DNA from 4 places in the Nonomuraea sp. NPDC049758 genome. Region 2 is predicted to be linked to each of the others. Evidence: riboswitches for the same ligand, from Rfam matches in the RefSeq annotation. Region 2 holds a riboswitch; each other region holds the start of a gene.
The links. Region 2 has a riboswitch for cyclic di-AMP ahead of AB0J46_RS25880 (hypothetical protein). Riboswitches for the same ligand answer to the same signal wherever they lie in the genome.

Region 1 (7,140 bases), on a different contig from region 2:
ACAACCCCGCTCCGGACAGCCGCCCAGGGCGGGTCCCTCATTGGTACCTGATGACGATGAGAGAACGCTGTGAGGGGGAGAATGACCTTCATGAAGGCGAACCTCCTCGACCCCGCGGTGGGCCGGTACATCCTCGACCACTCCACCCCGCCCGACCCCCTGCTCGACGAGCTGGCGCGGGAGACCGCCGAGGCGACGGGCGACGCCGCCAGGATGCAGATCTCCGCCGACCAGGGCCGGTTCCTGACCATGCTGACCCAGCTCGCGGCTCCGGCCGTGGCGGTCGAGGTGGGCACGTTCACCGGCTACTCGTCGGTGTGCATCGCGCGGGGGTTGTCCGGCGGGCGGCTGCACTGCTTCGACGTGAGCGAGGAGTGGACGTCGATCGCCCGGCGCTACTGGGAGCGGGCGGGTGTGGCGGACCGTGTCTCACTGACGCTCGGGCCCGCCCTGGAGACGCTGGCCGCCTTCGACGAGCCGATCGACCTGGCCTTCCTCGACGCCGACAAGGGCAACTACCCCGGTTACTACGAGTTGCTGGTCGAGCGGCTGCGGCCGGGCGGCCTGCTGCTGGCCGACAACACGCTGCGCAGCGGCCACGTGGCCGACCCGGCGCGCTCGGAGACGACGACGGTGCAGATCCGCGAGTTCAACGACCTGGTGATCGAGGACCCGCGGGTGAGCGTGGTCATGCTGCCGGTCGCCGACGGGATCACGATGATCAGGAAGAACCACTAGATCACGGGACGCCGCCGCCGTTACTCTGAGTGATCCTTTGGAAACCCCCGGGAAAGCATGAGGACGGCGGCATGGTCAGGCCCCTGGAAGAGCGCTACCGCACCGTGCGCGAACTGTTCCCCGAGTTCCGCATCGAGACGGTCCAGGGCCGGATCGTGGTGAACGAGCCGGGCACCTGGCAGCACAACACGATCCTGTCCCGGACGTTGTTCCAGCTCGCCGCCGCGGCGGCGGTCCGGGGCTGGGAGATCTGGCCGAACATCACCGTCTACCTGGGCCCCGGCCACGATCTCTACGTGCCCGACCTGGCGGTGGTCCCGCGCCGGCCGCGTCTGCACGAGGAGCACGCCGTCCACGGCGCCTCGACGATCCTGCTCGTGGACGTCGTCTCGGTGGCCACGACCTACGACGTGCACTTCGTCAAGACGGGCGGATACGCGCGCGGCGGGGTGCCGCTCTACCTGGTCATCGACCCGTTCCAGCGGCTGGTGACGCTGTTCGGCGGGCCGGGCGGGCGGCGCTACCGCAGCGAGAACGTCGTCTCCCTGGGCGAGCCGGTGTTCCTGCCCGATCCGTGGAACCTCCACGTCGACACCGCGGCCCTGACGGAGGCCGGCGCCTGAACGCCGGCCGTCCGCGCGGCTCTAGCCGATCTTGTGGATCCAGTTGCGGGTGTCGGGACGGGCGCCGTACTGGATGCCGACGAGCTCCTCGCGCACCCGCATCGTCACCGGGCCGGGGGTGCCGTCGGCGATGGTCCAGGAGCGGTCGTCGCCCCTGACCGAGCCCACCGGCGTGACCACGGCGGCGGTGCCGCACGCGAACACCTCGGTCAGCTCGCCGGAGGCGCAGGCGGACTCCCACTCGTCCACCGAGATCAGCCGCTCCTCGGTCTCCAGGCCGAGGTCGCCGGCCATCTCCAGGATCGACTCCCGGGTGATGCCGGGCAGCAGGGTGCCGGTGAGCGCCGGGGTGACGAGCTTGTTGCCGAAGACGAAGAACAGGTTCATCCCGCCCATCTCCTCGACGTACTCGTGCTTGTGGGCGTCGAGCCAGACGACCTGGTCGCAGCCGTTGTCGACGGCCTGGCGCTGGGCGACGAAGGCGGCGGCGTAGTTGCCACCGCACTTGGCGAAGCCGGTGCCGCCGGGCGCGGCGCGCGTGTACTCGGTGGACAGCCAGACCGAGACGGGCTTGATGCCGCCGCTGAAGTACGAGGCCGCCGGCGAGGCGATCACCATGTACTTGTAGGTCTTCGACGGGTAGTTGACGCCGAGCCCGGCCTGCGTGGCGAACATGAACGGGCGCAGGTAGAGGCTGTGGCCCTCGGTGGTCGGCACCCACTCCTTGTCGGCCGAGACCAGCAGCTCCAGCGACTCCACGAACGCGTCCTCCGGCAGTTCGGGCATGGCCATGCGCTCGGCCGAGCGGTTGAAGCGGGCGGCGTTCGCGTACGGCCGGAAGGTCGCGATCGAGCCGGAGATCTGCCGGTAGGCCTTCAGGCCCTCGAACAGCTCCTGCGCATAGTGGAAGACCGAGGTCGCGGGGTCGAGCGAGAGCGGCCCGTACGGCATGAGCCGGGCGTCGTGCCAGCCCTCGCCGTCGGTGTAGTCGATCGAGATCATGTGGTCGGTGAAGACCTGCCCGAACCCGGGGTTCGCCAGTACCTGCTCCCGCTCGGCCGCGGTGCGAGCGTGGTCGGAATGCTGCACGTCGAAGCTGAGCTTCTGAGCGATGGTCATGACGAAGGTCCTTCTCTCTACGAATCTGCGACTTCGAAAGCTGATTCTGTTAGCTACTGCCCGCGAGCAGTATTCGTACTTCCTAGTGTCTCGCGATTTGGGATGGCAAGAGGCAGTTGGGGTGGTTAGATCCGGCGAACGCGAAAAAGCGCCTGGCAGTCCGCGTTCGGACCGCCAGGCGCGTGCGGGGCTAGGCGGTCCTAGCCGGCTACTCGCGCGGCGATGTCGTCGCCGATCTCGCTGGTCGAGCGGCCGGCGCGGCCGGTCACCCGCTCGGCGATGTCGGCGGCCACGGCCTGCTCGACCTTGGCGGCCTCGGCGTGCAGGCCGAGGTGGTCGAGGAGCATGCCCACGGACAGGATGGTGGCGGTCGGGTCGGCCTTGCCCTGACCGGCGATGTCGGGGGCGCTGCCGTGCACCGGCTCGAACATGCTCGGCGAGGTGCGCTCGGGGTTGATGTTGCCGCTGGCCGCCAGGCCGATGCCGCCGGCGATCGCGGCGCCGAGGTCGGTGATGATGTCGCCGAACAGGTTGTCGGTGACGATCACGTCGAAGCGCTCGGGCTGGGTGACGAAGAACATCGAGGCCGCGTCGATGTGGCTGTAGTCGGTGGTGACGTCGGGGAACTCCGCGGCCACGCGGTTGACCGTGCGCTGCCAGAGGTCGCCGGCGAAGGTGAGCACGTTCGTCTTGTGGACGAGCGTGAGCTTCTTGCGGGGCCGCGACTGAGCCTTCTGGAAGGCGTACCGCACGACGCGCTCGACGCCGTGGGCGGTGTTCAGCGACTCCTGGGTGGCGATCTCGTGCGGCGTGCCGCGGCGCATGACGCCGCCGGTGCCCGCGTAGAGGCCCTCGGTGCCCTCGCGGACGACGACCATGTCGATGTGCTCGGCGGTGGCGCCGGCCAGCGCGGTCTCGACGCCGGGGAACAGCTTGACCGGCCGCAGGTTGACGTAGTGGTCGAACTCGAACCGGAGCTTGAGCAGCAGGTCGCGCTCCAGGATGCCGGGCGGCACGCTGGGGTCGCCCACGGCGCCGAGCAGGATCGCGTCGTAGCCGCGCAGCTCTTCGAGCACCGCGTCGGGCAGGGTCTCGCCCGTGCGGTGGTAGCGGGCTGCGCCCAGGTCGTAGTGGGTGGGCTCGATCTTCGTGCCCACGGCCTCCAGGACCTTGAGCCCTTCGGCTACGACCTCGGCGCCGATGCCATCCCCGGGGATGACGGCCAGGCGGATGTTACGCGACTCCATGGGCGGTACCTTACCGGCTCGTCTCGGCTGACGAACACATCATCTCAACAACCGGACAATCCGTTTTGGGGGGATTGCGACCTTTTGACCGTTTCGTTAGAGTCCGTCGAGCCTAATCCACGCAGCCGCTGCGTGGAGCCGGGGACCCACCTTTCCCCCCGGGGCGAATCGGCTGCGCCTCCCCCCGAGGAGCCGCCGTAGGGCTACTTCCAGGCCCGAGCCCGTCAGCTAACCCGGTCGGCCACGTGGAAGGACAGTCCCCTGTCTAGCATCGCCATCCTTGTGGCGGTGGCAGCGGGCGCCGCAGGTCTCGTGCCTGCCGCTCCCGCGGCTCCCGCCGCTCCGGCCGCCCCCACCCCCTCCATCACCCTCACCGGCCCCCAGGTGAAACAGGTCCAGGAACGGCACGTGCCGAAACCGGCCTGGAAGGTCGCCCTCGAATACGCCATGGACAAGCGCGGCACCCCGTACGTGTGGGGCGGCGCCAGCGAACGGGGCTACGACTGCTCGGGCCTCATGCTCCGGGCCTACGAGGACGCCGGCATCGAGCTCCCCAGAACCGCCGCGGAGCAGTACGGCGCCTTCTCCAGGAAGATCGCCTGGAAGGACCTCAAGCCAGGCGACCTGGTGTTCTTCAGCGGCCTCGGCCACGTCGGAATGATCTCCAAGCCCGGCTACATGGTCCACTCCCCCCACACCGGCGACGTGGTGAAGGAGGAACGCCTGTCGCAGTGGCGCAGGCAGGCCTTCGTCGGCGCGGTACGCCCCGACCCCAAGGGCGTCAAGCGCTGGGCCGACTACAAGCAGCTCCAGAAGGCCCCCGCCCCCGCCATGCTCACCGCGACCCTGTGACGACGACCTTCCCCGGGGCGTGCCCCTCCTCCTGGTAGCGGACGGCCGCCGGGAGCTCGCCGAAGGGGAAGGTCCTGTCGATGACCGGGGTGACCGCGCCCCGCTCGATCAGCCCGGTCAGCATCAGCAGGTTCGCCCTGTTGCTCCCGCAGCGGACGACGTCCGCCCTGACGATCCGCTGCGGGACGAAGGGCCCCGACGCGAGCGCGGCGAACATGTGGCCGGCCGGCTGCACCCAGCGGCCGGCCGGCCCGCCGACCAGCACGTACGTGCCCTGCCTGGTCAGCACGCGGCGGCAGTCCGCTACCCGGCGGCCGCCCGCCACGTCGAGCAGCAGGTCGAAGCGCCGGCCCGAGGCCGCGAAGTCCTCCTTGGTGTGGTCGATGACGTCGTCCGCGCCGAGCGAGCGGACCAGGTCCGCGTTCCGCCCGCTGCACACGCCCGTGACGTGCGCCCCCAGCGCCTTGGCGAGCTGCACGGCGAACGTGCCCACGCCGCCGGACGCGCCGTTGACCAGCACCTTCTGGCCCGGCTGGAGGCGTCCCTCGTCACGCAGCGCGATCAGCGCGGTGTTGGCCGCCATCGGCACCGCCGCCGCCTGCTCGAACGACAGGCCCGCCGGTTTGGGCGCCACCTCGCCCTGCCGCAGGCAGACGTACTCGCCGAAGCCGCCCCCCAGCGACATCGCGTACACCTCGTCGCCGGGACGGAACAGCGTGACGTCCTTGCCGGCCGCCTCGACCTCCCCCGCCACGTCGGCCCCGAGGACGGCGATGCGCGGCCGTCGCAGCCCGACCCCGCCGCCCATGACCCGGGCCAGGTACGGCTCCCCCCGCATGAAGTGCCAGTCGTAGGGCTGCACGGACGTGGCCCGCACCCGGACCAGCACCTCGTCGTCGCGCGGCACGGGCCGCTCCACGTCGGTCAGGACGAGTTGGTCGGGCGAGCCGAACGAGCGCAGGACGTACGCCTTCATCGTTTTCTCCCTCGTGCCGCTGATGTGCCGCCAGTGTGGGCGTGACCTGCGCGGACGCTCAACGGTCGAAAGGCGACGGCTCGATGGCCGAAAGTACGACCGCCCGCCCGCCGATGGTGCGAATCAGGACCGGCCGTCCGCGCGATGACCGGGCACGGGCGCGGACGGCACGCTCTCGGGCATGAGATGGATCGCACCCGCCGGGCTGCTCGCGCTCAGCGTCGTCCCGCTGGTCGCCGGCGCACTCCGGCTGACCGAACTGGCCGCCGGCGCCCCCGTCACGGCGGACAACGCGCGCTTCTTCGCCATGCCCGTGCCGGTGTTGCTGCACATCCCGGCTTCCCTGGTGTTCTGCGTCCTCGGCACGTTCCAGTTCCAGGCCCGGTTCCGGGCCGGGCGGCCGGGGTGGCACCGCGCGGCGGGGCGGGTGCTGGTGGCGTGCGGGCTGGTCGCGGCGTTGTCGGGGGTGTGGCTGACGCTCTTCTCCGACCTTCCCGCCGGCGACGGGACGCTGCTGGCCGCCTTCCGGCTGCTGTTCGGGACGGCCATGGCCGCCTGCCTCCTGCTCGGCCTGGCCGCGATCCGGCGGCGCGACGTGGCCCGGCATCGCGCCTGGATGACCCGCGGGTACGCGATCGGGCTCGGCGCGGGCACGCAGGCGTTCACCCTGGCGTTCGGGCTGGCCGCCTTCGGGCCGCCCGGCGAGCTCGGCCGGGCGCTGCTCGTCGGCGCGGGCTGGGTGATCAACCTGGCGGTGGCCGAGTGGGTCGTCCGCAGAACCCTTGGAGGTCAGGTGCGTACGCGGTCGGTCTCGTAGGCCCACATGGCGATCTCGACGCGGTTGCGCACGCCGAGCTTGGTCATCAGGCTCGCGACGTGGCTCTTGACCGTGCTGAGCGAGATGTGCAGCTCGCGGGCGATCTCGCTGTTGGTCCGGCCGCGGGCCACGGCGCGCAGGATCTCCTCCTCGCGGCCGGTGAGCGCCTCGACCGGCTGCGCGGGCGCCTCCGTACGCCCGGCCCCGGCGAACGCGGCCAGCAGGCGCGCGGTCACGCTCGGAGCGATGAGCGCCTCGCCGCCGGCCGCCGCGGTCACCGCCTGGGCGAGCAGCGCCGGGCCGGCGTCCTTGAGCAGGAAACCCCTGGCTCCGGCGCGCAGGGCGGCGTAGACGTACTCGTCGAGGTCGAACGTGGTGATCACGACGACCGCCATGGGGTCGGCGACGTCGGGGCCGGCCAGCTCGCGGGTGGCCGCGATGCCGTCGAGGCCGGGCATGCGGATGTCGAACAGGCACACGTCGGGGCGCAGGCGGCGGGCCAGCTCGACGGCCCGCCTGCCGTCGCCGGCCTCGCCGACGACCTCGATGCCGGGCTGGGCGTCGAGGATCATCCTGAGCCCGGTACGGGCGATCTCCTGGTCGTCGGCCACCAGCACCCGGATGGCCTCCGTGCCCTCCGGGTCGCTTCCCGCAGCCTCCCGCCGGGCGTTCATGCGGTCTCCTTCGGCAGGACGGCGGTGACCGTCCAGCCCCGGTTGGGGTTGGGGCCGGCCTCGCAGGTGCCGCCGAGGAGGGCGGCGCGTTCGA
Region 2 (7,140 bases):
ACCAAGAAGCCCCCTCCGCGTCGGAGGGGGCCGATGACCTGGTCGGGGCGACAGGATTTGAACCTGCGACTTCTTGCTCCCAAAGCAAGCGCGCTGCCAAGCTGCGCCACGCCCCGCCTCGCCGGGTGCGCATGCGGTCCGTGACTCCGGTACGCTTACGCCCTGACGACCGGATGAAGTCTAGACCAGAGTTCGACCGGTTCGCGCGGACGTAGCTCAATGGTAGAGCCCTAGTCTTCCAAACTAGCTACGCGGGTTCGATTCCCGTCGTCCGCTCCAAGCACGAAGGCCCAGGTCCGGGAGATGATCCCGAGCCTGGGCCGCACTGTTATCCGATCTTGTCCTTCTGTGATGACGAGACTCAGGGCGGTGCCCTCACCAGATCCACATGCCGTGCCGCCCGTCGCGGGCCGCATCCTCGGGGACGACGAGATGTGCGGCCTCCTGACCGACACGGGCGTCTTCGCCCAGCGGGATCGCGAACCGATGCTCGCCGGAGTCAACCGCCAGGAACCTGGCCGGCATCATCTCGTAGCCGTCGATCACGTGACCGATGTAGTGGCGCAGGACCACAGGTGCGTCGCCGTGCGGGAAACGCCAGCCCCGGCATCCGTACAAACCGAACGGATCGGCGAGCGCCCGGAGGATCACACCGTCGAAATGCAGCTCAACGTGATCCCGCACGAAACAGACTGCTGACACTTCACGACCGACGAGGAGTGAGAGGCCCTCGTCCGGCACAGGCCCCCAGTGGTCCATGCGGTCATCCTGGCACGAGCACACCCCGGGAGCTTGCGGCTGCGCCGCCGCACCCGCGCGGGGGCGGCCGGGGCCTGGCCTTTTGTGATCTTCAGGGGCGTAGGCTGGCGTCGATGCGTGCACGTCCGATCTCCCGGGAGGCGCTCGTCGAGGAGCTGGCCGAGCTCGTCGCCGCGCGGCCCAAGGACGCCTGGGTGCGGGTGGCGGTCGACGGGGCGCCCGCGGCGGGGCCCGGCGCACTGGCCGACGAGCTGGTCGCGCCGCTGCGGTTGCGCGGCCGGCCCGTGCTGCGGGTGTCGGCGGGCGACTTCCTGCGGCCGGCCTCGCTCCGGCTGGAGCACGGCCGGACCGATCCCGACGTCTTCTACGAGGACTGGCTCGACGTCAAGGGCCTGCTGCGCGAGGTGCTCGAACCCTTGGCGCCGGGCGGCTCGGGGCGGGTGCTGCCGGCGTTGTGGGACAGCGGGATCGATCGCGCGTACCGGCTGCCGTACCGGGAGCTGGCGCCGGGCGGGGTGGTGCTCGTGGACGGCACGCTGCTGCTGGGGCGGGGGCTGCCGTTCGAGGTGAGCGTGCACGTGTGGCTGTCGGCGGGGGCGCTGGCGCGGCGCACGCCGCAGGACGAGCGGTGGCGGCTGCCGGCCTACGAGCGGTACGAACGCGAGGCGCGCCCGCAGCGGGCCGCCGACGTGGTGGTCAGGGCCGACCATCCGGACCGGCCGGCGGTGCTGACGGACGGCTGAGCCCGAGCAGCGCGTCCAGCTCGGCGATCGCCTGGGCGTTCGACGTGAAGCGCACGGCGTGCAGGCCGGCCGCGCGGGCGCCCTCGACGTACGGCTCGTGGTCGTCGAGGAACACCGTGGCGGCGGGGTCGGCGCCGAGGGCGTCGCAGGCCGTCAGGTAGATGCGCGGGTCCGGTTTGCGCACTCCCGCCTCGTGCGAGTAGACGATGTGGTCCACCAGGCCGGAGTAGCCGTACGCGGCCTGCTCGCGTTCCCTGGCGCCGACGAAGCTGTTGCTCACCAGGCCCGTGCGGTAGCGCGGACGCAGGGCGCCCAGGTACGCCATGAGCTCGGTGTTGGGCGTGCCGAGGTACTCCGTCCAGACGTCGGCCATGAACCCCTCGGCGTGCGCGCCGAGCACGTTGGCCACCTCGGCGGCGGCCTGCCCCTCCGTCAACTCGCCGACCGCCCCGGCCAGCCAGGTCGACTCCAACTGGGCGTCGATGTGCCCGGCGGGCAGCCCGAGCTTCTCCTCCCACCTGGCCGTCACGCCCAGGGACGGCGTCAGCTCCAGCACCCCGCCGATGTCGAACACGACCGCATCGATTTTCATATGCTCCTCCTGTGAACTGATTCAACCAAGGTAAAGAAGGAACGTGTCCGTGTCCAGACCCTTGACGGCCCGCAGGGGCGGCTCAAACTGAAACGGTGATCCCTGGCAACTGGTACAACATCGTTCCCGATCTTCCCGTGCCGCCTCCGCCGCCGCTGCATCCCGGCACCCGCCGTCCCGTCGGGCCGGACGACCTCGCGCCGCTGTTCCCCATGGAGCTCATCGCGCAGGAGGTCAGCGGCGACCGCTACGTGCCCATCCCCAAGGAGGTCGTCGACGTCTACCGGCTGTGGCGGCCCACGCCGCTGATCAGGGCGCACCGGCTGGAGAAGGCCCTCGACACGCCGGCCCGCATCTACTACAAGTACGAGGGCGTCTCACCGGCCGGGTCGCACAAGGCGAACACCGCCGTGCCGCAGGCGTACTACAACGCCAAGGAAGGCGTGCGGCTGCTGACCACGGAGACCGGCGCGGGACAGTGGGGGTCGGCCCTGGCGTTCGCCTGCGCCCAGTTCGACATCGAATGCCGGATCTGGATGGTTCGGGCGTCCTACGACCAGAAGCCGTACCGGCGCTCGCTCATGCGCGTGTACGGCGCCACCGTCCACCCCAGCCCCTCCCCCCTCACCGGCGCGGGCAGCAAGGCGCTGGCCGACGACCCCGCCTCCCCCGGCAGCCTGGGGCTGGCGATCAGCGAGGCGGTCGAGGTGGCCGCCGCGAACCCCGAGGCCCGGTACGCGCTCGGCTCGGTGCTCAACCACGTCCTCATGCACCAGACGGTGATCGGCGAGGAGGCCCTGGCGCAGCTGCCCGAGCTGCCCGACCTGGTCATCGGCTGCACCGGCGGCGGCTCCAACTTCGCCGGCCTGGCCTTCCCCTTCCTGCGGGAGAAGCTGGCCGGACGGATCGGCACCCAGTTCAGGGCGGTCGAGCCGGCCGCCTGCCCGTCGTTCACCCGCGGCGTGTACGCCTACGACTTCGGCGACACCGCCGGGCTGACGCCGCTGCTGAAGATGCACACCCTCGGGCACTCCTTCGTCCCCGACCCGATCCACGCCGGCGGGCTGCGCTATCACGGCATGGCGCCGCTGCTGTCCCACATGTACGAGCTGGGGCTGTTCGAGGCGGTGACCCGTACCCAGAGCGAGTGCTTCGAGGCGGGTGTGCGCTTCGCGCGGACCGAGGGCATCGTCCCGGCCCCCGAGCCCACGCACGCGCTGGCCGAGACCATCGCCGAGGCGCTGCGTTGCAAGGAGAGCGGCGAGGAGAAGGTGATCCTCACCGCGCTGTGCGGGCACGGCCACTTCGACCTGGCCGCCTACGACCGCCACCTGGCCGGCGAACTGGAGGACTACTCGCTGCCGCAGGAGCGCCTCGACCAGGCGCTCACCGAGCTGCCCGGCTGAGATGACACGGGTGGCCGCGGGACCCGCGGCCACCCGTGTTCAGTTCGCGTTCGGGCGCTTCCTGTGGTTCGCCTTCTTCTTCTTGCGCCCCCTGCCCTTGCGTGCACGCTTCGCCATGGGCTCACCTCCAGCGGTCGGGATCGTGACCTTCAAGGTCTCCCCTGCCCGCGGCTCGCACAAGCGATACGCCGTGACCTAACATTCCTCAACAAACTCGTGTCATAATTTGGTGGAATCTGTTGGAAGGGGTGGGCGTGCTCGCACAGCAGCGTCAGCAGACGATCCTCGAACGCGTACGCAGCAGCGGCGGCGTCCGGGTGGCCGACCTCGTGCGCGAGCTCGGCGTCTCCGACATGACGATACGCCGCGACCTTGAGGTGCTGGCCGAGCGCGGGCTGCTGGAGAAGGTGCACGGCGGCGCGACGGCCCTCGGCCCCGGCTCGACCGAAGAGCCCGGCTTCACCGCCAAGTCCGCCCGCCAGCAGCAGGAGAAGGAGGCCATCGCGCGGCACGCGGCCACCCTCGTACGGCCGGGCACCGCCGTGGCCCTCTCCGCCGGCACCACCACGTGGGCGCTGGCCCACCACCTGGTCGCGGTGCCCGAGCTGACCGTGATCACCAACTCGATCCCCGTCGCCGAGGTCTTCCACCGCAACCCGCGCGCCGACCGCACGGTCGTGCTGACCGGCGGCGTGCGCACGCCCTCCGACGCGCTCGTCGGCCCCGTGGCGGTGGCGGCCATCCGCCGCCTGCACGTGGACACGCTCTTCCTCGGGGTGCACGGCATGAGCCTGCGCGCCGGGTTCACCACGCCCAACCTGCTGGAGTCCGAGACCGACCGGGAGCTGGTGGCCGCGGCGCACCGGCTGGTGGTCCCCGCCGACCACACCAAATGGAACACGGTCGGCATCAGCACGATCGCCGAGCTGACCGAGGCCGACGTGGTCATCAGCGACGCGGGGCTGCCCGAGGAAGCACGCACCGAGCTGGCCGAACGGGCCGGAGAACTGATCATCGCGGAGGGCACGCCTTGAAGCGCACCATCACCCACCTGGCAGACGGCCGAGAGCTGATCTACTTCGACCGGCGCGACGACGCCGACCGGAGCGCGATCGACCGGCGGCCGCTCGACCCGCGGCCGGTGGCCTCCGAGCTGCGCTACGACCCGCTGACCGAGGAGTGGATCGCGATCGCCGGGCACCGGCAGACGCGGACGTTCCTGCCGCCGGCCGACGAGTGCCCGTTGTGCCCGTCGTCCGCCACGCGGGCGTCGGAGATCCCTGCCCATGACTACGACGTGGTGGTGTTCGAGAACCGCTTTCCCTCTTTCTCCGGAAATTTTGGGACTTACGGGGATGTCGGCGGCCTGAGTGAGGTGCGGCCGGGTGTCGGACGCTGTGAGGTGGTGTGCTTCACCTCCGACCACTCCTCCTCCTTCTCCAGGCTCTCCAACGCCCAGGTCCGGCTGGTCATGGAGGCGTGGGCCGACCGCACGGCCGAGCTGTCCGGCATCGAGGGCGTCGAGCAGGTGTTCTGCTTCGAGAACCGGGGCGAGGAGATCGGCATCACGCTCCCCCACCCGCACGGGCAGATCTACGCCTATCCCTACGTGACCCCGCGCACCAAGCTCCAGCTGGGGGCCGCCTCGCGGCACACGGGCGGCAACCTGTTCGCCGACGTGCTGGCCGCCGAGCAGGCCGCCGGCACGCGGGTGGTGGCCGCCAACGAGCTCTGGACGGCGTTCGTGCCGGCCGCCGCGCGCTGGCCGTTCGAGGTGCACGTGTATCCGCACCGGCAGGTGCCCGACCTGGCCGCGCTGTCGGAGGAGGAGCGGGCCGCGTTCGCGCCGCTGTACACCTCGGTGCTGCGGGCGCTCGACGCGCTGTTCGGGGTGGCGATGCCGTACATCTCGGCCTGGCACCAGGCGCCGGTGCGGTACGGCCGCGAGCTGGCCTACCTGCACCTGGAGCTGTTCAGTATCAGGCGGGCGCCCGGGAAGCTGAAGTACCTGGCGGGCTCGGAGTCGGCCATGGGGGCCTTCGTCAACGACGTGCTGCCGGAGGAGGCGGCACGCATGTTGCGATCACGAATTGATCACTAATTGGTTTCTCATTAAAGTCGCATGACTCGTGATCTACCACTAATATCCCGTTAGACATCGGCCATAACGGTCGTTGTACGCCTAATCCCGGGCGTGTTGCCCGGGAGCCGGGGACCCATCGCATCCGGGGTGAATCCGCGCAAGTGGTAGGGACTGCTCCCGTGCCCGAACCCGTCAGCTAACCCGGCCGGCAGAGGGAGAGGAACAACCACGTGGCGGCTTCGTCCCCCGCGAGTCTTGCCGTCGGTCTCATCACCGCCACCGCCCTGCTCGTCCATCCGGCCGCCGCCTCGGTCTCCGGGGCGGCCGCCGTGGCGGCCGCGCCCAAGCCGTCCGAGGCGCAGCTGCGGGCCCAGCTCAAGGAGCTCAACCGCAAGGTCGACAAGCTCATCGAGACGTACAACCTCAAGCGGGTCGAGCTGGCCAAGGCCCAGCAGGCCGCCACCGCGGCCCAGCAGCGGCTCGCCGCCGCCGAGCAGGCGCTGGCCACGGCCGAGCAGCGGGTCGCCGAGATCGCCCGGCTGCGTTACCAGAACGGCGACACCTCCCTGCCGGCGTTCATGATGACCCCGGACGGCGGCGGCGCGGCCGTGCTCGAACAGCTCACCGCCGAGCAGCAGGCGGTCGTGGACAGCGTGGCCAAGGCCCGCGACGACCAGAAGAAGGCCGCCACGGCCGCCGCCGCGCTCGCGACGGAGCTGAAGGCGGGCACGGCGGAGGTGGCCGAGCAGCGCGACGACGCCCAGGACGTCATCGACGACATCAAGAAGAAGCTCCAGGACCTGGTGCCGTTCGGGCCGGGCAAGAAGTCCGACGGGAGCTGGGCGCCCGAGCTGCCGGCCGGCTCGGACAACATCACGCCGCGCACCCGGCTGATGCGCGCGCAGGTGCAGAAGAACTTCTCGCTGCCGTACGAGGTGGGCTGCTTCCGGTCCGGCTCCAGCGGCGAGCACCCGCTCGGCCGGGCCTGCGACTTCATGATGAGCACTGGCGGCACCATGCCGAGCGCCGTCAACAACGCCCTCGGCGACCGGCTGGCCGACTGGGCGCTGAAGAACAAGGCCAAGCTGGGCGTCAAGTACGTGATCTGGAAGCAGCGCATCAATCAGGGCTCGGGCTGGCGCTCGATGTCCGACCGCGGCAGCATCACCGAGAACCACTACGACCACGTGCACATCTCGATGAACTAGCCGCGGACCGGCGGCTCAGCGGATGCCGGTGAGCTTGTCGGGGTTGGTGACCGAGTAGACGGCGGCGATCCGGTCGCCCTCGGGCGTGAGATCGACGACGACCACGGCCAGCGGGCCGTCACCGGAGAAGACGAGCGCGCACGGGTCGCCGGCCACGCGCCGGTAGCGCAGGTCCACCGCGCCCGGGGTCAGCGTCGCGGCGACGGACATGAACAGCGCCGCCACCTGGTCCCGGCCGTGGACCGGGCGCAGGCTGGTGGCCGGTCCCTTGCCGCCGCCGTCGGTCCACAAGGTCACCTCCGGCGCCAGCACCTCCAGCAGGGCCCGCAGGTCACCGCCGAGGGCGGCC
Region 3 (7,140 bases), on a different contig from region 2:
GAGCACCGCGACGTCCTGCCCGGTGTACGGCGTCTCGTGCAGCGCCGCCACGAGCCCGACGCTCGCCTCCTGCAGCCGCCGCCGGTCGCCGGGGGAGGCGTCGTGCAGCCAGCCCCCGAACGTGTACGGCATGACGTCCGGCGGCACCTCGCCCTCGGCCCGCTCCATGACGAAGAACGGCGTCCCGAGCGGCGCGGGGTCGGGCTCGAACCAGAGCGGTCTCGGCGCTGGGATCCCAGCTTTCTCCCTGGCCAGCCGCATGACCTCGAACTGGGCCCGCAGATCGTAGGAGGGGAACACCGGAACGGCTTCCGCCGCAGGTGCGAGCCTGGCCACGCACCGCCGCGTCCCGGCGGCCCAGGTGGCGGTGAAGAACAGCGTCTCGCTCGACATGCCGTTGCCGGAGGGCCGCGACAGCTCCGACACCGTGGCGTCCCCGCCGACCCGTCCGCGCAGCCAGCGGGACGCCCGCTCGCGCAGTTCCTCCAGGTCACGCGTGGACGTGCGCATCTGTTCCGTCACCGCTCACCTCCAGGCCGCACCGCTGCCCCGGCTCAGTCGTATACCCCCTACCAAGCGCTTGTCTAGGTTCAAGGGACCGTTACGGTCAGGTACGCAAGAGCCGTACCCTTGTCTGAAAGGGCATGTCACGAAGGGACAAGTGGGATGAGTTCAGCGGGTGAAGGCCTGTCTCGCCCGCTTCCCGAGCAGGTGCGCCTCAACGTCGTCGACCTGGCCGCGCAGGTTCTCGGCACGATGCCCGCCGTCTCCGTGCCGCCGCCGCTGCGCGGCATCGCGAAGTTCGACCCGCGCAAGCGCGCCAAGCTGGGCAGCGCGCCGATCGCCGCGCAACTGGAGAATGACAAGAAGTTCCGCGAACTGGTCGCCGAGTCCGTCGCCACCGGCTGGCCCGAGCTGGTCGCCGCGCTGGCCGAGGGCAGTGTGCCGCCCGCCGCCGACCCCGTGCTGGTGGCTGCCGCAGCCTATCTCACCAGGCCCCCCGGCTGGGCGGAGATGATCGAAACCGCCCGCGCCGACCTGGAGCAGTCCGCCGTGGCGGCCGAGGGGTCCGAGCGCGAGGAAGCCGTGACGCGGCTGCGCGAGCAGCTCGCCGCGCAGAAGACCGCCGCCAAGGAGGAGGCCGACCGGCTGCGCGAGCAGATCAAGGCGGCCCGCGCCGAGAACTCCGACCTGCGGCGCAAGCTCCACGACGCCCGCGAGCGGGCCAAGGCCGCCACCCGCAGGGCCGAGGAGATGGAACAGGCCGCCGACGACGCCCGGCACGCCGCCTCTGCCGCCGGCAACGCGGGCGAGGCCGAGCTGCGCCGCCTGCGCGAGCGCCTGGCCGACGTGGAGAGGCAGCTCGAAGCCTCCCGCCGGGCCGCCCGCGAGGGCCGCAGCATCGAGGACGCCCGCATCAGGGTGCTCCTCGACGCCCTTCAGGACGCCTCGGCCGGGCTGCGCAGGGAGCTGGCGCTGCCCACCACGATCAGCAGGCCCGCCGACTCCGTCGCGGCCAGCACCGGCGAGCGTCCCGGGGTGCGCGGGGTGCCCGCGCGGGCCCTGGCCGACGACGACCCGCAGCTCCTCGACCAGCTCCTGGCGCTGCCGCAGGTCCACCTGATCATCGACGGCTACAACGTCACGAAGACCGGCTACGGCACGCTCACCCTCGCCGACCAGCGCAACCGGCTGATGACCGGCCTCGGCGGGCTGGTGGCCCAGACCCGGGTCGAGGTGACGGTGGTCTTCGACGGCGCCGAGCTCAACGCGCCGGTGCAGGTGGTGGCGCCGCGCGGGGTGCGGGTGCTGTTCAGCGCGCCGGGGGAGATCGCCGACGACCTGATCCGCCAGCTCGTCCGGGCCGAGCCGCCCGGCCGGGCCATGGCCGTCGTCTCCTCCGACCGCGAGGTCGCCGAGTCCGTACGCCGGATGGGCGCCAGACCGGTTCCGTCCGGTCTGCTGCTGCGCCGGTTGGGCCGCGCATAAGTTACGAATTAGCACTATTGGCGAGACCCCACCCGCCACTTCTGTACTATTTCGCCCCAGGTGTAATCCCTGGGAGGCGACGCTGTGAGGTTTGGCCGGGTGACGGTGGCCGCGGGTCTCGCGATCGGACTGATGACGGTCCCGATGGGTGCGGCGCTCGCTGATCCCAAGCCCACCCTCAAACAGGCCAAGGCCAAGCTGGAGAAGCTGAACGACAAGGCCGACAAGGTCGTCGACCGGTACAACACGGCGACCGAGAACTACAAGAAGGCCAAGAACGCCTACACCAGCCTCAACGACCGTTACAAGCAGAAGCTGCAGACGGTCGCCGACCTCCGCGCCGAGATCATCAGGGTGGCGGTGGACTCCTACAAGCTGGGCGGGGACGTCACCTCCCTGCCCGGCATGGTCGGCGTCGAGGACCCCGAGAACCTGCTGGCCGGGCTGGCGATGGCCGGGCAGCTCTCGCGCGAGCGGCTGGAGAAGCTGGCCGCGTTCGACCGCGAGAACAAGGGGCTCAAGGCCGAGCGCGACAACGCCGAGACCGCGCTGGCCGACGCCGACAAGGAGCGGGACGCCGTCCAGCGGGAGCGGGCCGAGGTGCTGAAGCTGGTCGGCCAGCAGAAGAAGCTCCTGGACAAGCTGGGGGCCTACAACCCGGGCAACCCCAACAGCACCGGCATCAAGTACACCGGTCCCGCCTCGGGCAATGCGGCCGCCGTCCTGAACTTCGCCTTCGCCCAGGTGGGCAAGCCGTACATCTACGGGGGCACGGGCCCGCGCGGCTACGACTGCTCAGGGCTGACCCAGGCCGCCTGGCGCGCCGCCGGCGTCTCACTGCCGCGGACGACGTGGCAGCAGTGGGCCTGGGGCGCGAGCCGGAAGGTGGACCTCAAGGACCTCCAGCCGGGTGACCTCATCTTCAGCGAGGGGCTCGGGCACGTCAGCATCTACGCGGGGGGCGGCAAGATCGTCCATGCGCCGCAGACGGGCGACGTCGTCAAGGTCGTCCGCCTCGCCGACTACCGCCGCCCGCTCGTCGGAGCCGTCCGCCCCTGACTCGGCCCCCGCCCGAATCGCGGGCGGTTTCGGCGTGCCCATGATCGCTGGGGCGAACGGGACAAACGGGGCGAAAGTGCCCTGACAACCGCGTGTGCCGGGAAGTGTGAGAAGGGTCACAAAGCGGTAACGGAACCCTCTGGTCGAGCAGGGGTTTCACCCTTTACTTACACCTTTATCTGATCTTTACAGGCCGTGTCTCCCTTTGCCAAATCTTGACCCCTCGGCGTAGTTTCTGGCGTCGCGGTCAGCAAGCCATGCGCACCGCGAACCGACATCGGAACCCCCGATGCGGACCAGATGAAAATCCAGCGGTCGCCGCCGATATCCCCGTTAAGGCACATCCATCGGGCGGCGACCTGCCGAGTCCGTGCAGCCAGGAGGCACGGAGCCGGGGACCCAAAGATCCCGTAATCCCCCGGGATCAGGGGTGAATCGGCGCGTCATCGCGCCGTAGGGCGACTTCCAGGCCCGAATCCGTCAGCTAACCCGGTAGGCGTTCGTGGAAGACACAAGGAGAAATCCTGTCTACCTCCCTGCATAACCCCCGTCTGTCCCGTCTTGCCCTGAGGGGCGTCGCACTCACGATGACCGTGACGGCCGGAGGTGCGGTTCTCCATGCCGTGCCGGCCGGGGCGCAGACGGTGAGCGAATCGGCCGCCAGGCTCACCGCGGTGTCCAGCACCGCCAAGGCGGCCACTGCGAAGTCGGCCAGGTCGGCGAAGACCGCCAGGTCTGCCAAGTCGGCGAAGGCCGCGCGGCAGGCGTCGAAGGCCCGCAGGGCCGTCGCCGTCGCCAAGCATCAGGTCGGCGACCCGTACCGGTACGGGGCCACGGGCCCTGGTGCGTTCGACTGCTCCGGACTCGTCCAGTACGCCTGGAAGAAGGCCGGAGTACGACTCCCGCGCGTGACGAACAGCCAGTTCGCCCGCATCAAGCGCAAGGTCTCCTGGCGCAATCTCAAGCCGGGCGACCTGATGTTCTTCAACGGGCTGGGCCACGTCGGCATGTACGTCGGCCACGGCAAGATGGTCCATTCGCCGCGGACCGGCGAACGGGTGCGCATCGACAAACTGGGCGGATGGCGGAAGTCGTCGTTCGTCGGCGCGGTGCGTCCCGGCGCGTGACAACGGGCCCCGCCCGGACCCTCCCCGGTCCGGGCCGGGGCCTGTCGCATGCCCGGCCCCGAGCAGGGCCCGATCCGGCCAAGGGCCCGGCTCTGTGGAGGGTCCGGCCTCGGGAAGGGGCCGGGAGGGGCGTGGGCCTACTAGCATCGGGCCGTGTCCTCGCAGGTGCGTCCGTCCCTTCGCGGTCCGCGTCTGCTCCTTCCGGTCCTGCTGCTGTCGACGGCGGTGCTCGTGGTGGCCGACGCGCCGCCCGCCGTCGTCCTGCCCGCCGGGGCGCGCGGGTTGTGGAGCGACGGCGGTCAGGTGGCCCGCGGCGCGCGGTCCGTGGTCGTGGGGCACCGCGCAGAGCCCGGCGTGCTCGCCGATCTGGCCCGCCGCGCGGACCTCGCCGGACGGCGGGTGTCCGCGATGCTCGGCCGGCCGGTGCGCGCGCTGGTCATCGTGCCGGACTCCGACGCCGAGGCGGCCGGGCTGGCCGGCACGGGCCCGCTGGACGGGCTGGCCGCGGTGGCCGACGGCGCCAGGGTGATCGTCGTGCCCGGCTCCTTCGCCCGGCTCACCCCCACGGGACGCGACGTCGTCCTCACCCATGAGCTCACCCACGTCGCCGCGGGCACCGACCGGCTGCCCGTCTGGCTCTACGAGGGGTTCGCCGACTACGTGGCCTACCGCGACGCCGGGCTCCCCGTCGGGACGGCCGCCGCCGAACTCGCCGCCGACGTACGGGCCGGCCGGCTGCCGAGCGAGTTGCCCGGACCTGCGGCTTTCGCCCCCACGGCGGCCGATCCCGGACGGCTCGCGCGGGCGTACCAGGAGGCCTGGATGGCGTGTCGCTTCCTCGCAGACCGGTTCGGTGACGGGACCCTGGTACGGCTCTACCGTGATGCCCGCGTGGCCGGCGTCGATCAGGCGCTCGCCTCTGTGGGGCTCACCGCCGAGACCCTGGCGGCACGGTGGCGCGAGTACGTACGAGAGCAGCTCGCGTGAAGGGGAGGCAGATGAGCGAGCGGAACGACCAGCCCCGGGAAGGGGACGAGCCCGCCGGAGCGGTCGCCGGAGGGGCCGACGAGCCCGGCACGGCGGTCGCGGCGGCGCACGGCGGCGGTGTGGCCATCAGGGACGACGGCGGGGACCGGCCCGGCGACGGTGCACCGCCGGAGCCGTCCGGCACCAACGAGCCCCCCGAGTCCCCGGGCCACCCCGACGACCCCGACTATCCGGACGCCCGCCCCGACGCGGACGCCGACCCCGACACCGAGGACCCCCGTCACCCCCGACCCCCCACCCCCGACGACCGCCCCCACGCGACCCGCGCCGACGCCCGGCCCCCCGCGCAGGCAGCCGAGGGCCCGGACGCCCCCAGCAAGAGCCCCGAAGACCCCGACGAGCACCCGGACCGCCCCGGAAAGGGCGGCAAAGGCGGAGACGAGGGCAAAGGCAAGGGCAAGGGTCGCGGCAAGGGCGCGGGCGATCCCACCACCCCCCTCGCCGAAGGCGTCGAGGCCCGTCCAGGAACCGGCAAGCTGACGGGAACGGCGGAGCACCTGATCGCCCGCGAACGGCGACGCGCGGAGTCCCGCTCCAGGCGCGCCGCCGGCGCCGCCCTGGCCCTGGTCGGCGGCGTGATCCTGGCCGTGGCCGCGTTCACCACCCCCTGGCGGGTCCTGGCGGCGGGCGCGCCCGCCGTCGCCCCCGACCCCGCCCGCGACTTCAGCGCCGCCCAGATCGCCAGGGCGCAGGCGTTCGACGCGGCCACCACCCTGCCCGGCTACATCTCGCTCGGCCTCACGGTCCTGTTCGCCGGGCTGCTGGTCCTGACGCCGTTCGCGGCCAAGGTGCTGGGCGTGCTCAGGGGCCCGTGGTGGGTGCGGGTGCTCCTCGGCGTGGTGGTGCTCACCGCGATCACCGAGGTGCTGAGGTGGCCGCTCGGCATGTGGTTCGAGACGATCCTGCGCGACTACGGCCTGTCCACCCAGGACTGGGCGGGCTGGACCGCCGACCGGCTCAAGAACACCGGCGTCAGCGTGCTGCTGATGGCCGTCATGTTGCTCGCCCTCGTGGCGCTGGCCCGCAAGGTGCGCCGCTGGTGGATCCCGGCCGCCGTGGGCGCGTTCGCGCTCACCCTCGGCGTGTCGTACGTCTACCCGGTGGTGTTCGAGCCGCTGTTCAACGACTTCACCTCCATGCCGCAGGGCTCGCTGCGGTCGGAGCTGCTGGCCATGGCCGAGCGGGACGGCGTCCCGGTCGAGGACGTGCTGGTCGCCGACGCCTCGCGGCGCACCACGGCGCTCAACGCGTACGTGTCGGGCTTCGGGGCCACCCGCCGGATCGTCGTCTACGACACGCTGCTCAAGGCGCCGGAGTCGGAGGTCGAGCTGGTGGTCGCGCACGAGCTGGGCCACGCCAAGCACGCCGACGTGCTCGACGGCACGCTGCTCGGCGGCCTGCTGGCCGCCTTCGGGGCGATCGGCCTGTTCCTGCTGGTCGGGCCGCTGCGGCGGCGTACGGGGATCGCCTCGGTGGCCGACCCGCGGGCCATCGGCGTGCTCATGGGGCTGATGACGCTGGCCTCGCTGGCCTCCGACCCGGCCCAGAACCTGATCACGCGGCACGTGGAGGCGCGGGCCGACGTGCACGCCCTCGACCTCACCAGGGATCCGGCCACGTTCGTCGCGATGCAGAAACGCCTCGCCATAACCAACATTTCCGACTTGTCGCCGGATGCGGTGGAATATGTGCTCTATGCCTCCCATCCCTCCAGCCCCGAGCGCAACGCCCTGGCCCGCTCGTGGGCGAGACTGAACGGCGTCCCCGAACCGTGACCGACGTGGTCTTCGTGACGAACGACTTCCCGCCCAGGCCGGGCGGCATCCAGTCGTTCGTGCACGGACTCGCGCTCCGCACGCCGGGGGTTGCCGTCTACGCCCCCGCCTGGCCGGGATGCGAGGAGTTCGACCGGCGTCAG
Region 4 (7,140 bases), on a different contig from region 2:
GCGCGTTGTTGCCGCTGTCGCTGGCCCTGGTGATGGAGATGTTCCCGCCCGGACGCAACGGCGCCCGCGTGCAGGGCGCACTCGGCGGCGTGATGGCGTTGACGTACCTGGCCGGGCCCTTCCTGGGCGGGTTGTTCACCGACCACGCGAGCTGGCGGTGGGCCTTCTACGTGAACGTGCCGCTCGGGATCGTGCTGATCGCGATCGTGGTGCTGCGGCTGCCGTTCCGTCCGGGCACCGGCGGCGGGGGCCGGCCGGACTACGCGGGCATCGCGGTGTTCGGCGTGGCCATCAGCGCCCTGCTGCTCGGCCTGACCGAGAAGGGCCTGGACGGCAACTCCTGGACCTCCCCGCCCGTGGCCGGGCCGATCCTGCTGGGGCTGGTCCTGCTGGCCGCGTTCGTGCTGGTCGAGCTGCGGGCGGCGAACCCGGTCATGCCGATGCACCTGTTCCGGGACCGCACGTACACGCTGGTCAACGCGACCTCCTTCTTCACCGCCTTCTGCATGTACGCCGGCGTGGTGTTCCTGCCGCGCTACTTCCAGCAGGCGCTGGGCGTCAGCGCCACCGAGTCCGGGCTGAGGATCTACCCGATGACGCTGGCGATGGTGGCGGGCAGCGCGCTCATGGGCACGCTGATGTCCAGGACGCGCACGTACAAGCCGTGGCTGGTCGGGGCGCCGTTCCTGCTGGTGGCCGGCAGCCTGCTCTGCCTGAACCTCACCGTGCGCACCGACGGCCTGCTGCTGGCCGGGTGGATGGCGCTGCTCGGGCTCGGCATGGGGCCGATGTTGTCGGGGCTGACCGTGGCCGTGCAGCAGGCCGTCGCGCCGCGGTACATCGGCACGGCCTCGGCCAACCTCACCTTCTTCCGGCAGATCGGCGGCTCGGTGGCGCTGGCGCTGGCCGGCACCGCGTACACGTCGGTCATCACCACGGACGCGCCGGTCCACGGGCTCGCGGCCGCGCACGCCTCGGCGGCGGCCGTGGTCATCCCGTCGCTGGGCGTGGCGGGCGCGGTGATCGCCCTGGTCGCGCTGGTCATGATGCCCGGCAGGCGGCTGGAGCAGCCGCCCGCGGCGGAAAGCAGAGTGGAGGCCGGTTTCGCGTCGTAAGCGACGTCGTGCGAAGCTGTGGATGTCCCCAGAACCAGGAGGTCCTCATGGCGGAAACACCGGAGCCGGAAGTCAGCGAGACTCCCGAGGACGAGATGAAGCGCAAGTTCCGCGAGGCGTTGGAACGCAAGCGCGGGCAGCAGGCCGACTCGGCCGCGGGTGGCAGGGGCGTGGACCCGTCGAAGATCCACGGGGCGCACGGTCCGGCAGCGAGTAAAAGATCCTTCAGGCGCAAGAGCGGCGGCTGAAAGGTCCGATTTAGCAGGGGGTACGGCATGCCGTGCCCCCTTTCTCTTTACCTCGATAGGTAGATCTTTACCCGGTTCATGACGATTCGTTTGTATTTGTCCGAATCTCTGGGTACCGTCTTAACCAATTACCAGCTGGTGGCGTAGTCCCTACCAGGAGAGGGACGACAGCTGGCGCCGAATCCCGACTTGTCGGGAACCGGGGACCCATCTCATTGGGGTGAATCCGGCCATGTGCCGGTAGGGCATCTCCACGCCCGAACCCGTCAGCTAACCCGGTAGGCGAGATGGAGAGGACTTCACGCATGTACCACCTCGTCGTACCCCCGGACAGTGTAGTGACGACCGCCTGCTGAGCGGTCTCTTCCCTGACTTCCCCCACGCGCCGCGTAACCACCTTTTCGGCGCTCTGCCCGGTTACGCACCGTAGTCACGCGCGTTCCCCCTGTCCCCTCGCGAAGGACTTCACTGCTTCATGTCTCGATTTGGCCTGCGCTCTCTCGCCCTGCTGTCCGTGTCCGCCATGGGCGCGCTGACGATCTCCGCCACCGGCGCCCACGCCGACACCGGCGACGACCAGAAGATCCTGCTCAAGGGTTCCACGAAGGCCTCCTACTTCTGGGACGACTCCTCCGGCCGGGCCGGCGACACCGGCCTCCCCGCCAGCGGCAAGCCCATGCAGAAGGGCCTGGCCGCCAGCCCGAGCTGGCCCCTCATGACCGAGGGTTACGTGACCTACAACGGCAAGAAGATGCCGTTCTTCGTGGGCGACCGCGGCCCCGGCGAGCCCTCCAGCCGTGGCGTCATGCTCGACCTCGACGCCAAGACCTTCGCCGAGCTGACCGGCGGCACCTTCAACCCCGACACGCTCGGCGTGGACGGCAACGGCGGCCAGGGCCACATCAAGATCGACTACGTCATCACCAAGTGGGGCGACGGCAAGGGCAAGAAGAACTACCCCGTGGCCTTCTCCACCGGCGCGTGGGGCAGGTTCGACGCCAACCCGGCCGAGCCCCCCAAGGTGCTGGCCGACAAGCCCGCCGAGGACGCGGCCGGTTCCGCCGGCGGCCAGGTCGGGAAGACCGTCGCGATGGGCGGCACCGTCATGGCCGGCGTGCTCGTGCTGGCCGGCGGCGGCGTGGTGCTCGGCGGCGAGCGCCTGCGCAAGCTGCTCAACGACTGATCTCCGGACAGACCGCTCTTTACGCCTCGCGACCAGAATGACATTCTGGTCGCTGTGATCCAGCGCGCAGCCGCCAACGGCATCGAGATCGCCTACGAGAGCTTCGGCTCACCCGCGGGCAGGCCCCTGCTGCTCATCATGGGACTCGGCGCCCAGCTCATCCACTGGGACGACGAGTTCTGCGAACTCCTGGCCGAGCAGGGCCACCACGTCGTCAGGTTCGACAACCGCGACGCGGGCCTGTCCACGCATCTCCACGACGAGGGCGTGCCCGCATGGGGCGCGCCCTCGCCGTACGTGCTGGACGACCTGGCCGACGACAGCGCCGGGCTCATGGACGTCCTGGGCCTGCCCGCCGCGCACGTCGTCGGCGCCTCGATGGGCGGGATGATCGCCCAGGCGCTGGCCGTCCGGCACCCCGCCCGCGTGCTGAGCCTGACCTCGATCATGTCCACGCCCGGCCCGCAGGCGGCCCCGCCGACCGAGGCGGCCGCCGCGGTGCTCCTCGCCAAGCCCGCGACCGACCGCGAGGGGGTCGTCGCCGGCGCGCTGACGACCTGGGCCGTGCTCGGGTCCCCCGGCTGGGAGCTGGACCGCGAACGCGTCACCAGGCTGGCCGGGCTCGCCTTCGACCGCTGCCACGACCCGGCCGGCACGGCCCGCCAGCTCGCCGCCATCATGGCCTCCGGCGACCGCACGTCCGCGCTGGGCGGGCTGAAGGTGCCCGCGCTGGTCATCCACGGCGAGGACGACCAGCTCGTGCCGCTCGCCGGCGGGCGGGCCACGGCCGCCGCCATCCCGGACGCCCGCCTGGTCACCTACCCCGGCATGGGCCACGACCTGCCCCGCGCCCTCTGGCCCGCGATCGTCGCCGAGATCACCGCCCACACCGGCTCCGCGGCGCCCGCCCGGCCCGAGCCCGCCGCGTGACCCGCCACGTGACCCGCTGCGGCGCCTCGCTGCGCGGGCCGGTCAGAGCTCCAGCTTCTCCTCGATGACCTTGAGCATGTGCCGGGCCAGGGCCAGGTTGGCCCGATTGCGGTCGAGGGCGAGGTAGAGGAACAGGCCCTTGCCGCTGCGGCCGGTCAGCGGGCGGATGATGTGGTACTGGGCGGTCAGCGTGATCAGGATGTCCTCGATGCCGTCCTTGAGGCCCAGCGAGTCCATCGTGCGCAGTTTGGCCTTGATGACCTCGGTGTTGCCCGCCGCCGCGACCTGCAGGTCCAGCTCCTTCGAGCCGCCGAGCGTGCCGAGCGCCATGCCGCTGCCGTGGTCGACGATCGCCGCCCCGATCGTGCCGTCGATGCTCATCATCTCTTTGAGGGAGACGTCCATGCCTGCCATGCTTTCCTCCGCTTCGGTGGGGATGGTTCAGTGCTTGCGTGCCACGGCGGCCACGGAGGCCGCCGTCTTCCTGCCCTCCAGCCGGAGGAGCCCGACGTTGGCGCCGGGTCCCGCCAGAACCGTGAGGACGATCGTGGGGCCCGCGGCGTAGAAGGCCACGAACCCGGCGCTGCCGGACACGAGGGTCTCCTCGAACGTCCCGCGCCCCGCCATGGTCAGCATCCGGCCGCTCATCGCGAGCAGCGCCGCCGACAGCGCCGCCACCTGCTCGCCGGTGTCTCCCTGCAGGTCGCAGGCGATCCGCAGGCCGTCGACGGTGCACGCGACGCTGCCGGTGACGTCCGGCGTGCGGCCGCGCAGGAGCTCCATCTCCGCCAGGACCTCTTGCCGTAGCTCCACGGGTGGCCTCCTCCTGCGTCGTGAGGGGAACCTCACGGCATCTCCTCCAGCGCCTTCTTCAGCCGCAGCAGCAGCGTCAGATCGGTCGGGTCGCCCGTCGGCACCGGCCCGGCGGCCCCCGCCCGCCCGTTCCCGGCGGGAGCTGCCACCGCGCCCGGCACCCGCCTGGGCAGCGCCTCCCCGTCGTCCGGACGGCGTTGCGCGGGCCGTACCGGATCCGGCGGGACGAGGAGGCCGGCGGCGGCCAGCCTCCTGACGGCCACCAGCACCGAGTAGCCCGACCGGCCCAGATGCCGGGCCAGCTCCAGCGGGGTCGCCTTGTGGTCGGCCCGTACGACGACCTCCCACTGCACCTGGCTGAGCGCCACCCCGTGCCCGGGCAGGCGCGGGACCGGCCGCACGGGCTGGGTGTCCACCTCCGGCGAGGGCCAGATGCCGGCCAGCTGCTCCCGGCGGCGGGCGGACTCCCGCACCAGCTCCTGGACGTCGAAGAACCACTGCCCGCCCAGCCAGTGCTCCTCGCCGGGCCGGAACTTCGGCCGCACGCCGGTCACCGGCAGCAGGAAGAAGGCGGCGTCCTGGACCACGCCGAGCACGGCGTACTGGAGCTCGGCCAGGGTGACCGGGCCGTCCTGGAGCAGCCGGGCGCGGCCGCCGTCGGCCTGCAGGGCGCGCAGGGCCGGCTCCGGCACCCGCCCCCTGGCCGCGAACAGCCGCTCGACGCCCGGCGTCTGGGCGCACTCCATGTACGTCACGCGCCCGTCCGACAGGTAGATCGTGCCGTTCCGGCCCACGCGGAGCGCCCCCGTCGCGCGTTCGCGGGCGAGTCCGGCGAGGAGTGAGTCGAGCGCGGCCATGGCTCAGGTGGTCAGCAGGTCGGAGATGGCCCGCAGGCGGTAACGGGCCAGGGCCAGGTTCGACCGTTCCGGGTCGAGGCGGACGTAGATGACCAGCGGCCCCTCGAAGACCGTCTCCAGCAGCCGGAGCAGGTGGTGCCCCCGGTCGGTGGTGACGAGCATGTCGTCGATGCGCACGATCTCGCCGGGACACGTCCGGGTCAGCCCGTCGGTCGTGGCGCGCAGCGCCTCGGTCAGCGCCGCGGCGGACCTGTCGGCGTCCACGCCGGACGCGCTGCTGAAGGCGACCGCCATGCCGCTCGTGCCGTCGACCAGCATGGCGTCGAGCGCGCCCGGTATCGACATGACCTCCGCCAGGCAGGTGTCCACTCCCAGCACCGCGAGCCTCCCTCCGTCGTGGGACGGGGAAAGCGTAGGGGGCCACAAGAGACCAGAAGGGAGGCGATTTACCGAGGGATACGTTTTTATACGGCCAGGACGAAGAAAAGCATCACTCGTGCGGAAATATGATCAATTCACGAGGTTTTTTCACGATGGCGGAGCATTTCGTGCACGTTCTCCTCGGCCCACCGCGCGACCACTGAGATCGGCGCGTGCAGCGAGCGGCCGAGGTCGGTCAGCGCGTACTCCACCCGCGGCGGTACCTCCGCGAAGACCTCGCGGGTGATCAGCCCGTCCAGCTCCATGGCCCGCAGCGTCTGGGTGAGCACCTTCGGCGTCACCCCGCCGATCCGCCCGCGCAGCACGGTGAAGCGCATCGGCCCGTCGCTGAGGCTGAGCAGCACCAGCACCGACCACTTGTCGCCGATCCGGTCGAGGACCAGCCGAGTCGGGCAGTTCGGGTCGAAGGCATCACCAGTATCCATAAGGTACTTATAGCACGATGAAGTAACCAGTATCCGTTGGATACTGTGCTTCTCATGAAGATCCTCGTGTTCGGCGCGACCGGAATGATCGGTCAGCGCATCGTCACCGAACTCACCGGCCGCGGCCACGACGTCACCGGTGTCAGCCGCCGCGGTCCCGTCAAGGGCGACGTCCACGACGCCGCCACACTCGCCGAGGGCTACGACGCCGTCGTCTGCGCCATCGCCCCGCCGCGTGACGGCACCGAGCCCGAGCCGCCGTTCCTGGCCGCCAACCGCGCCCTCATCGACGGCCTGCGCGCCGCCGGGGTGAGCCGGGTGCTGGTCGTGGGCGGCGCGGGCAGCCTCAAGGCCGGCCCGGACGTCGACCTGGTCGACACGCCCGGCTTCCCGGAGATCTACAAGAAGGAGGCCAGGGCCGCGCGGGCCGCGCTCGGGCTCTACCGGGAGGTGACCGACCTGGACTGGACCTACGTCTCACCGGCCGCCGAGATCGCGCCCGGCGAGCGCACCGGCGTCTACCGGATCGGCCGCGACGACCTGCTCAGCGACGCCGACGGCCGCAGCTTCATCACCGCCGAGGACTACGCGGTGGCGATCGCCGACGAGCTGGAGGAGCACGCCCACCCACGCACCCGCATCACGGTCGCCTACTGATCGTCCTCGTCCGGGTCGTCGGGTAACAGCGCCTTCTCGTCGGGCTTGTGCACCAGCACGTTGTCCACGTACGACTTCACCGCCGTGGCCAGCCCGACGTCGCCGCCCGCCGTCTCCGACAGGTACCAGCGGTGGTCGAGAATCTCGTGGAAGAGCTGCGCGGGCTCCAGCTTGCCGCGCAGCTCCGCGGGGATGTCGTCGACCGTCGGGTGGAACACCTCGGCCAGCCAGCGGTGGGCGACGATGGCCTCGTCCTCGTGGCGCAGGCCCTTGGCGACCCGGTAGCCGTCCAGATCGTTGAGCAGCCGCCGCGCCTGGTTCTCCTCCACGTCGAGCCCGGTCAGCCTGATCAGCCGGCGCTGGTGGTGGCCGGCGTCCACCACCTTCGGCCGGACGATCAGGCGGCCGGTGCCGACCTTGCGCCGCACCATCATCTCGGCGACGTCGAAGCCGAGCAGGTTCAGGCGGCGG

Region 1: it holds a riboswitch for cyclic di-AMP, as region 2 does, so the genes downstream of both, AB0J46_RS13190 (C40 family peptidase) here and AB0J46_RS25880 (hypothetical protein) in region 2, are expected to answer to the same signal.
Region 3: it holds a riboswitch for cyclic di-AMP, as region 2 does, so the genes downstream of both, AB0J46_RS15935 (C40 family peptidase) here and AB0J46_RS25880 (hypothetical protein) in region 2, are expected to answer to the same signal.
Region 4: it holds a riboswitch for cyclic di-AMP, as region 2 does, so the genes downstream of both, AB0J46_RS12200 (hypothetical protein) here and AB0J46_RS25880 (hypothetical protein) in region 2, are expected to answer to the same signal.

The regions. Positions count from the first base shown of each region.
Region 1 is NZ_JBFAMZ010000004.1:361,151-368,290, forward strand. Features, by position in the region: gene AB0J46_RS13170 (O-methyltransferase) at 91-738, shown strand; gene AB0J46_RS13175 (Uma2 family endonuclease) at 810-1,361, shown strand; gene AB0J46_RS13180 (branched-chain amino acid aminotransferase) at 1,383-2,480, opposite strand; gene AB0J46_RS13185 (3-isopropylmalate dehydrogenase) at 2,681-3,727, opposite strand; cyclic di-AMP (ydaO/yuaA leader) riboswitch at 3,827-3,985, shown strand; gene AB0J46_RS13190 (C40 family peptidase) at 4,016-4,579, shown strand; gene AB0J46_RS13195 (NAD(P)-dependent alcohol dehydrogenase) at 4,563-5,555, opposite strand; gene AB0J46_RS13200 (DUF2306 domain-containing protein) at 5,737-6,372, shown strand; gene AB0J46_RS13205 (response regulator transcription factor) at 6,345-7,046, opposite strand; gene AB0J46_RS13210 (sensor histidine kinase) at 7,043-7,140, opposite strand, start outside.
Region 2 is NZ_JBFAMZ010000010.1:9,885-17,024, forward strand. Features, by position in the region: tRNA gene AB0J46_RS25840 (tRNA-Pro) at 40-116, opposite strand; tRNA gene AB0J46_RS25845 (tRNA-Gly) at 206-279, shown strand; gene AB0J46_RS25850 (hypothetical protein) at 376-759, opposite strand; gene AB0J46_RS25855 (uridine kinase) at 873-1,502, shown strand; gene AB0J46_RS25860 (HAD family phosphatase) at 1,456-2,094, opposite strand; gene AB0J46_RS25865 (TrpB-like pyridoxal phosphate-dependent enzyme) at 2,190-3,500, shown strand; gene AB0J46_RS25870 (DeoR/GlpR family DNA-binding transcription regulator) at 3,755-4,534, shown strand; gene galT (galactose-1-phosphate uridylyltransferase) at 4,531-5,601, shown strand; cyclic di-AMP (ydaO/yuaA leader) riboswitch at 5,670-5,808, shown strand; gene AB0J46_RS25880 (hypothetical protein) at 5,814-6,791, shown strand; gene sigJ (RNA polymerase sigma factor SigJ) at 6,807-7,140, opposite strand, start outside.
Region 3 is NZ_JBFAMZ010000005.1:347,166-354,305, reverse strand. Features, by position in the region: gene AB0J46_RS15950 (phosphotransferase family protein) at 1-522, opposite strand, end outside; gene AB0J46_RS15945 (NYN domain-containing protein) at 667-1,989, shown strand; gene AB0J46_RS15940 (NlpC/P60 family protein) at 2,122-3,048, shown strand; cyclic di-AMP (ydaO/yuaA leader) riboswitch at 3,399-3,562, shown strand; gene AB0J46_RS15935 (C40 family peptidase) at 3,693-4,175, shown strand; gene AB0J46_RS15930 (hypothetical protein) at 4,329-5,162, shown strand; gene AB0J46_RS15925 (M48 family metalloprotease) at 5,174-6,997, shown strand; gene AB0J46_RS15920 (glycosyltransferase family 4 protein) at 6,994-7,140, shown strand, end outside.
Region 4 is NZ_JBFAMZ010000004.1:162,984-170,123, reverse strand. Features, by position in the region: gene AB0J46_RS12210 (MDR family MFS transporter) at 1-1,115, shown strand, start outside; gene AB0J46_RS12205 (DUF5302 domain-containing protein) at 1,163-1,363, shown strand; cyclic di-AMP (ydaO/yuaA leader) riboswitch at 1,529-1,663, shown strand; partial or broken gene AB0J46_RS12200 (hypothetical protein) at 1,887-2,315, shown strand; gene AB0J46_RS12195 (alpha/beta hydrolase) at 2,601-3,476, shown strand; gene AB0J46_RS12190 (hypothetical protein) at 3,519-3,890, opposite strand; gene AB0J46_RS12185 (roadblock/LC7 domain-containing protein) at 3,918-4,289, opposite strand; gene AB0J46_RS12180 (DUF4388 domain-containing protein) at 4,322-5,146, opposite strand; gene AB0J46_RS12175 (roadblock/LC7 domain-containing protein) at 5,150-5,524, opposite strand; gene AB0J46_RS12170 (helix-turn-helix domain-containing protein) at 5,662-6,012, opposite strand; gene AB0J46_RS12165 (NAD(P)H-binding protein) at 6,067-6,669, shown strand; gene AB0J46_RS12160 (DUF4032 domain-containing protein) at 6,663-7,140, opposite strand, start outside.